4 regions of the Paenibacillus sp. UNC217MF genome follow, and region 4 is predicted to be linked to each of the others. Evidence: riboswitches for the same ligand, from Rfam matches in the RefSeq annotation. Region 4 holds a riboswitch; each other region holds the start of a gene.
What was found. A riboswitch is a leader RNA that binds a small molecule or an ion and turns the genes downstream of it on or off. The one in region 4 is predicted to bind cyclic di-AMP.
Positions count from the first base shown of each region.

Region 1: another riboswitch for cyclic di-AMP. It lies ahead of BP95_RS0114655 (3D domain-containing protein); the one in region 4 lies ahead of kdpF (K(+)-transporting ATPase subunit F).
Region 2: another riboswitch for cyclic di-AMP. It lies ahead of BP95_RS0119240 (3D domain-containing protein); the one in region 4 lies ahead of kdpF (K(+)-transporting ATPase subunit F).
Region 3: another riboswitch for cyclic di-AMP. It lies ahead of BP95_RS0113290 (C40 family peptidase); the one in region 4 lies ahead of kdpF (K(+)-transporting ATPase subunit F).

Region 1 is NZ_JMLT01000026.1:49,627-51,829, reverse strand. It holds gene BP95_RS0114660 (TatD family hydrolase) at 1-672, shown strand, start outside; cyclic di-AMP (ydaO/yuaA leader) riboswitch at 866-1,069, shown strand; gene BP95_RS0114655 (3D domain-containing protein) at 1,388-2,203, shown strand, end outside.
Region 2 is NZ_KK366027.1:726,811-729,013, forward strand. It holds gene BP95_RS32685 (polysaccharide deacetylase family protein) at 1-330, shown strand, start outside; gene BP95_RS0119240 (3D domain-containing protein) at 416-1,126, opposite strand; cyclic di-AMP (ydaO/yuaA leader) riboswitch at 1,136-1,304, opposite strand; gene BP95_RS0119245 (amino acid ABC transporter ATP-binding protein) at 1,564-2,203, opposite strand, start outside.
Region 3 is NZ_JMLT01000022.1:50,135-52,337, reverse strand. It holds gene BP95_RS0113295 (hypothetical protein) at 1-430, shown strand, start outside; cyclic di-AMP (ydaO/yuaA leader) riboswitch at 726-867, shown strand; gene BP95_RS0113290 (C40 family peptidase) at 871-1,350, shown strand; gene BP95_RS0113285 (hypothetical protein) at 1,656-2,168, opposite strand.
Region 4 is NZ_KK366030.1:209,396-211,598, reverse strand. It holds gene kdpA (potassium-transporting ATPase subunit KdpA) at 1-1,261, opposite strand, end outside; gene kdpF (K(+)-transporting ATPase subunit F) at 1,316-1,393, opposite strand; cyclic di-AMP (ydaO/yuaA leader) riboswitch at 1,696-1,873, opposite strand; gene BP95_RS0127850 (hypothetical protein) at 1,888-2,203, opposite strand, start outside.

The sequences.
Region 1 (2,203 bases), on a different contig from region 4:
ATGGTTAACATCGGGTTCAATCGAGAGACGATCCCGACGACGATGGCGTTGGCAGAGAAATATGATTTTATCTATGCAGCCGTGGGCTGGCATCCGGTAGATGCGATAACGATGAAGCCGGAGGATATAGACTGGATCGCCAAGCTAACGGAGCATGAAAAGGTTGTGGCGATTGGCGAGATCGGACTGGACTATCACTGGGATACGTCTCCGAAGGATGTTCAGCACCGTGTATTCCGCGAGCAAATTGGGTTGGCGCGAGAATTGAAGATGCCGATCATTATTCATAATCGTGAAGCGCACGAAGATGTAATCCGCATCTTGCGCGAGGAGAAGGCTCACGAAGTAGGGGGCATCATGCACTCCTTCTCAGGTAGCTGGGAAACAGCGAAGATGTGCCTGGATATGGGCTTCTACCTTTCATTTGGAGGACCTGTTACTTTCAAAAATGCAAAACAGCCGAAAGAAGTACTTGTTAAGGTTCCGAATGATCGACTGCTTGTGGAGACGGATTCTCCCTATTTGACTCCTCATCCGTTCCGAGGCAAGCGCAATGAGTCCGCATATGTTCGTCTTGTTGCAGAGGTTGCAGCAGAGCTGAAAGGTATGGAATTTGAAGAATTTTGCAGAATGACGACTCAAAATGCAATGACATGTTTTGACATCGCGTGAAAACGGGCCAAAAACAAGTGAAAAAAAGACATTGGCCATAAAATAAGTGGATTTCATTATGAAAAACGGATTAAGTTACATTTTTTTAACCATTTTTCGCGAAAAACGGAATTGCTACTGTCTTTACAAGAAGATTGCAAACACGATATGATTTCTCACAGATGTTATTACACAATTCAATATTGTTCCAACTAATTCAGTATCGCTTAATCTCCATGAAGTGGAGAGCGGGGGAACCAGAGTGTGAACGACATGACATGAGTACATGTTCAATCACACGGATTAATTCCTTGGGGTGAATTAGGGACGACCGAGCCATGAGCCGGTTGGTTCCGATAGGGCGACTCTCAAGCCCGAACCCGACAGCTAACCTCGTCAGCGTACCGAGAGAGGGTTCCTCGCGTCCTGCACTGTTGACGTTTGGGTTTCTATTACGGAAGCCGCGAAAGAGTCTCCTCTTACGAAGGGCTTCTTTTGTTTACTCTCAAACATTCTTTTTTTTGAATAATGAGAATAAAGACGTCATAGGGTGTAAGAAATAGGAGGTGGGAGCAGCCAATACTGAAACGTTGGTACGGAGATTTCGGCATTGTCTTGAACGATTACATGCTCGTTTATGGCAAGTGAAGTCTCTCGTAAACATTCTTGAAATAGTCGCGTCAGATGGAATCATGCAGAGCACTCGACGGCGGGACTATGTAAGGAGGACCGAGAAATGGGACAGATCGTGAACAACGAAACCCATGAACCCCGATCATCCAGCATGTCACTCGCATTGCGATGGAAGCATGAAAATGTGCGTGTTATCACCGTTATTGCAGCTGTAGCAATCGTGATCACATTAATAGCAGTCTTGACTTGGTATAATGTAACGAAGAAGACAGTGGCTGTGCTCGTTGATGGACAAGAGCGTTCAGTCGAAACTCGCCTAGATACGCTTCGCAATGTTTTGGATGAGCATGCGATAGCGCTTGGGGCATACGATGTAGTATCGAAGCCGCTTGATGCAGAAATTGCTGATGGAGATCGAGTTATTATTGAACGCGCTTTGCCTATCCAAATTACAGCGGATGGGAAGAAAGAAACACAATTTACGACGAAGAAGTCGGTGCATGATGCACTGAGTTCGCTGCAAATCCAAGTGAACCCTGAAGATAAGGTATTCCCTTCTAAGCGTGCCTCTATTTCGAAGAACATGGATATTCGTATCGTCCGTGTCAGCAAGAAGATGGAAGAGCGTAAAGTGAAGGTTCCTTATCAAGTGGTGAAGCAGGCAGATGCTACTCTCCTTAAGGGGAAGACCAAGACGGTTCAAGATGGAAAAGAAGGCTTGGTTGTCCAGAAAGTACAGAAAACGTACGAGGATGGTAAGCTCGTATATGCGCAGATGGTCGACAAATCCGTTCATACAAAACAAGTGAATCAAGTGATAGCCTATGGAACGAAGAAGGAACCGGAAGTTGCTGTTCTGTCAGTGAACGCGCAGGAAGACGATTCTGACAATGTTTCCAGTGGCGACAAAGATTTTAAC
Region 2 (2,203 bases), on a different contig from region 4:
TATAAGCCTCGATACTTCCGTCCGCCATATGGAGAAATCAACGAAGAGCAATTGCGCTGGGCAGGAGATAATGGATACATGGTCGTCAATTGGGATGTAGATACAAACGATTGGCGTGGATTAACCGCTTCACGTATTTTGCAAAATGTGATGCGTGGGGTACGCCCAGGTTCCATCGTATTGCAGCATGCCAGCGGAAGCACACAAAATGGGTATCTGCATGGAACCGTGAAAGCACTCCCATCAATTATTCAGCAGTTAAGGGAGCGGAAATATGAATTCGTCACCCTGCCTGATCTACTCCAAGATCAGAAGGAAAAGAAGGAATAAGAAAACAAGCCCCGCCATAATGGCGAGGCTTGTTGTTCAATTGCTATTGTAAGTATTCATCTACATCTATATATAATAGTAGATATTATTTCAACACATATACTTTAACGTCTTGCACGCCGAATGTGTTGCCTGTCTTCTTGCTTACCGGTACAAATATGTCAACCTTTTTCCCCTTGATTGCACCGCCTGTATCCGTAGCTACAGCAACCATACCGCCTGTCGGTAAGTGTTTGAAATCATATCCCGTAATATACAATTTCGTACCAAGCGGAATCACTTTTGGATCGACCGCAACTGTACCTAGTTTCAATGCATTACCCAATGCATCTACTGCGCCCCATTTGCCATTTTCACTCGGATGAGCTGTGTAGGCTGTTGCACGCATGCTTATCGTTTTCTTGTATGTCGCTGTACGTCCAGAGGACAATTGAACTACATTTTTAGGAGCAGCTTGTTGTACTGCTGCTTTCTGATTATTCGAAGCCGTTTTGACTGCCTGTTCGTCATTTTTTGCTACACCCAAAGCATTATTGACTGGCATCCCTTCCAATACCGACTTTTGAACAACAGGGCTTGGAAGTTCGATGGAGAGTCCACCATACAGATTTTTCGGATTAATTGTCGGGTTTGCCGACAATACGGATTCAACACTCATGTTGTAATTCTTAGCAATTGAATAGAACGTTTCTCCTTCTTTTACCGTATAGGGCTCAGCCTGTGCCGGCAAAATTTGAAGAATGGACGCAAGTCCAAGTAAAGCTGCTGTAATCGTTAGTGTAATTCTTTTACGCATATGTTTTGTTTTCCTCCTGTGCATTAGCCTGCGGGGTTAGTTGTCGGATTCGGGTCAAGGAGTTCCCCTACGCCATTCCAAGTTGCGGAATAAGCGATTCACCCCAAGGTGTTCTCGTAATATCGAACACCGGTCAATAATCCCCCGTACGGGTGTGTCGTTTCGGCTCGGATTGCATCATATCACAATTTTGTAACCTGTGCGCAGGAATATGATGGTAACTCTCTGGAACCCGCGCCCCCCAATGGATTGAAGCTTCAAATTTTTTTTATTTCATAACAAATTTGTAATCAGAGATGACATTTTTGTAATCTTTCTGTTTCCATCATAGCACATATTTCAGATTTGTAAACGAAAACGCTTACATAATTCAGCAAACAACAATAGGCACCCCCTAAGGATGCCTATTCGAACACCTATATATTTACAATACCTCTTTACAATACTCTGCTTAGAAAATCCTGCGTTCTAGCATGCTTAGGATGGTTAAATAATTGGTCTGGAGAACCTTCCTCCACAATATTGCCGCCATCCATAAACAAAATACGATCGCCCACTTCACGTGCGAAGTTCATCTCATGAGTTACGATTACCATCGTCATTCCCTCTCCGGCGAGTGATTTCATGACCTCAAGCACTTCGCCGACCATCTCTGGATCAAGCGCTGATGTCGGCTCATCGAACAGCATCACATGCGGCTGCATAGCAAGTGCTCGCGCAATCGCGATACGCTGCTTCTGTCCACCGGACAATTGTCTAGGGAATGCCTTGGCCTTATCCGCCAAGCCAACCTTACCAAGCAGCTCCATTGCTAGTTTATTTGCTTCAGCTTCTGGCACATGTCTCACCTTTATTGGAGCAAGGGTAATATTTTGCAGCACGGTCATATGGGGAAATAGGTTGAACGATTGGAATACCATCCCCATTTTTTCACGTGTTTTGTTAATGTTGTGCGACTTGTCAGTGATGCACTGATCCTCGAATCGGATATCCCCTTGTGTCGGAGTTTCCAGCAAATTAATGCAACGAAGGAGAGTACTCTTTCCGGATCCGCTAGGGCCTATGACTACAACCACT
Region 3 (2,203 bases), on a different contig from region 4:
CGAGACACTGCTCATTATCGCACCCGCTATATGGTTCGTTCCTTATGCGGCCCATGCCCTGTCCACATCGGCTTCTCTGTCTTCCTTACTCGTGGCAGTGGCACCGTTTGTAATCGCTTGGTTCATTGGCGGCTGGCTTGTTCATCAATTGTTCTTATTCCTTAACTTCGGCGCTGCCTCAGAAACACCGTTAATTCGATCTGTGACAGCCGGAACTCGTCGCTTGCTTCCCATTCTAGGATTGTCACTTCTCTTTATTGGTATCACTATTGGCGTAGGCATATTGTCCACAACGGCGGCGGCCGTGTTCACCGGAATTACCGCACTCATTATTCAACAGGCATTGCCTGCCATTATGACTATACTTAAAATGTGGGGATTGTCTGCACGCCACGCTGTCTGGCAGGAAGCAGAGCAACAGATGAAATAATGGGGGTTCTGATTGAACGCAATTTAGTTACAGAGTTATAAAGTTACAAAGTTACAAAGTTACAAAGGGTTACGATGATATTGAAGCAGCGTAACCTAACAAAATGAATTAAAAAACTTGTCTATCAGCGAAAAAAACGCTGATCTGACAAGTTTTTTTCGTGTCAAGGACAAAAAATATTTGTCAAAGGAATTTCCGTCTGTTACAATAAATCTAGATTTATTACAACTTTGTCATGAAAGCGGCACTAACTCTTGCAAAATTGTTACTATCGCACGCAGCAATACATATTCCAAAAACCAGAATGCCGAGTTTCCGGGCGGACCGGAAAGCGGGGGAACCAGTTTTTACGGGTGAATTGATCTTGTAACACAGGGATCATAGGGGTCCTTCAACCGAACCCTCCAGCTAACCTCGCAGGCACGGAAGGAGCTTTCCCTTTGAAGAAGAAGCTAGTGACAGCGGTGCTCGGACTGAGCGTTCTGTTTACTTCGTTCAGTGCAGGCAGCACATTCGCAGCATCCAAAATGGACAACACGATTGAAGGTTTGCTTGGCATTTCGTACAAGTATGGTGGTACAACAACGAAAGGCTTTGACTGCTCCGGATTTACGAAGTACGTGTTCGACAAGTTCGAAATTGATCTTCCTCGCACATCTTCGTCGCAATTTGACGCTGGTGAGAAAGTTAGCAAAGACGAGCTTCGTCCAGGAGACCTGGTCTTCTTTGACACAAGCGGCAGCAACGGTGTATCGCATGTCGGCATTTACGTAGGCGACAACAAATTTGCACACGCTTCGACAAGCAAGGGTACGCGCATCGACAGCCTTAGCATGGACTACTACGAGAAGCGCTATGTAGGTGCACGTCGTGTAATGAGCGAGAATGACTTCTCGTCTATCGCTACTGAAAATCAATAATATCAATAGTTTGATTGTTTACTGCACTCTTATAATGATATGAACGACTACATAACCCGATGAGAAGCGCTACGCGCCTTTTCGTCGGGTTGTTTCATGTTACCCTCATTATCCGCGCAAATCCAACTTCTTTATCCTATGCATCTCTGCATGTCAACGATTCGTGCTTTTATCTATCTTTACGAAATATTTCTTTTTCGGTTTCAACCATTCTCATCGCCATTAACGACACAAGGACATGCGCTTGTACGCATGTCCCAATATCTTGTCTGGATATTCACTATTTTTGCATAGACGCTTCTGATTTACTTGACTGACCCATTCGATTCTTGGAATTTCGCCTTAATCTCTTCTGGTGTGAGCCCATCCGCCTCCGCTCGATGCTTTTCTTCCTCGTGCTGAAGCTGAGTCTGACGATCCTCGACATGCTTCCCATTAATGTGATGTTTCTCGTGGAACAGTCGTCCTTTTATGCCTAATTTCTCGCGTAATTCCTGGTGAATTTGCTTGTTGGTCTTGCCTTCTGTCGAAATTCCGTGTTTCTTAGCTAGCAATTGAAGCTTCTTCTCGCGCAGCTGCTTCATTTCTGCACGAAGCTCCTTCATTTGTGCCTGTACTTGTTCTAATTGCTTATCCGTCTCCGTGCTCTGCTGATTCGGCTGTACAGCCTGAGATGAAGTGACCACTCGTACAGCAGCTTGCTCCCTGCTCTTATCTGTTGCAGCATCTAGCGCAGTTCTGCTTTGCGCTGCTGCAGGTGAAGCCATCAAGAGAAGCATTAGGCACGTCCACGCTGCTACGGTTGAATTGCGTTTCATAGGTTCCACCTCCTTATGTAAGGGATGGCTATAGT
Region 4 (2,203 bases):
TAACCGCCAGCAGTTTCATCTCCTTACTTTCCAGCTTGCGGCCCAAAAATTCAGGTGTCCGTCCGACCATGAGACCGGATAGGAATACGGCGATCATGACGTACAGCAGCACGTTCATAAATCCAGCACCGACGCCGCCGAATACGGTATTCAGCATCATATTCGCCATCGGGATCAAGCCACCGAGTGGTGTCAGCGTGTCATGCATATTATTGACTCCGCCCGTCTCCGATGCAGTCGTAACGACCGAATACAGTGACGATTGCACAACGCCAATGCGCACTTCCTTCCCTTCCATGCTGCCTGTTCCACTTAATCCTGCTGCGTTCAGCACAGGATTGCCCATATGTTCGGCCGTAAGCGATGATCCGAGCATAATGAGGAACAAGATCGCCATGGAGACGAACAGCACTCGCCCTTCCTTCTTGTTGCCGACCATGCGGCTGTAGGCAAACGGCAGCCCCGTGCACAGCATCAGCATGAGTAAAATATGAATTAAATTCGTCACACCGTTCGGATTCTCGTATGGATGTGCGGAGTTCGCTCCAAAGTGGCCGCCGCCATTGTTGCCAAGCTCCTTAATCGACATCATAGCTCCTACAGGGCCGAGCGGAATGTGCTGCTCTGCTCCTTCAACGGTTACTGCACTTTCCATTGGACTTAAGGATTGCGGAACCCCATTCCAGATGAACAGTACACTGGCAGCGATCGCAATAGGCAGGAAAATGCGCGTAATCGAACGCACAAGGTCTGCCAAGAAGTTGCCGAGCGGCTTGCCAGTCAAACCGCGAATAATCGCCATTACTGCCGCAAGCGCAGTAGCAGGTGACGTAAACATCAAGAAAATAATGCCCGTCATTTGTGACAGCGGAGACAGTCCACTTTCACCGCTATAGTGCTGCAAGTTCGTATTCGCCATGAAGCTGATCGCCGTATTGAATGCTACTCCCGGTTCCATGCCAGGAATGCCATTCGGATTCAACGGCAATACCCCTTGAAGGCGGAATATTGCATACGTCACCACAATCATTAGCACGTTCGTGGCAACTGCTGTAAAGGCGTATGCCTTCCAGCTTTGCGATTGATCCTTAATGCCGAAACACTTAAATAAAAAACGATCTATCGGACCAAATACAAGGTCCAACGGTCTTGGAGCTCCGCTATTATCAAACACCCCTGCCATATATATTCCGATCGGACGCGCTATCGCCAAGGCAAGCAATAAGGTAATTCCAATGGCGATCCATTCGATTGCACTCATTGTTCCGTTCCACCCTTCTCTAATGTACAAATATCAACAATCACTCTGCCCAAACTAAAATCGTTCCGGCTTGACTAAGGCATATAACAAATAAATGAACAGCGCCGTAATCAAGGTGAATAACACGATCATCATGAGCGATCACCCCGTTCATCCACTTCCGCCTTGCACCAATGGAGAATGCCCATTACGCTTAGTCCAAGCAGTGCGAGAAGAATCATCATGACTGCATCAAACATAGTCCCTTCCTCCTCCTGAATAAGGTTCTCATCTCTCCAGGCAATGCTGCCGCGATCCCGACCTACCAAGACTTCTCGCTCTGTAGGAACGCGCAGGCAACACAAAAAGCCACACGGAAAGAGGGACCCTTTCCGTGTGGCTTTTTTCGCGCGTCGTCAAATAAACGTGCGCGTAATGTTCCACGACGAAATAAAGGCTGCCTCCTTGGACGCTTACGAGGTTAGCTGACGGATTCGGGCGCGAAGAGTCGCCCTACCAGCCAGGAACGGATTCCTGTGCCGGATTCACCCCTTGCGCGAACTGCAGATGTACAGCTGGCGCACTAACATTGGTTCCCCCGTTCCCATGAATGGGATTCAGCGGTGAGCATTGCCTATATGGATAAATTAGATGATATCTGATAGTAAAAATGAAACTTGATCCGATTGCGTATAAATGACGTAATTTGCACCAAGCAATCGGTAGATCGACTGCGGATGATGACGCTTCGTCACGATTGTGATCGGATCCGTCGTCCATTGCCGGCATATTTGAAGCAGCCGGCAGGAAAGCGCAAAGCTCTGTTCAAACACATAGATTCGGCCAATCGGGACATGAGGGACGGCCCACGCCTTCGGCTCCGTCGTATTGATTCGGCATATGGAATGAACGCCAATACCTTCCAATCGCTTTGCCAATCGCCCATTATGGGCAATTCCCGCC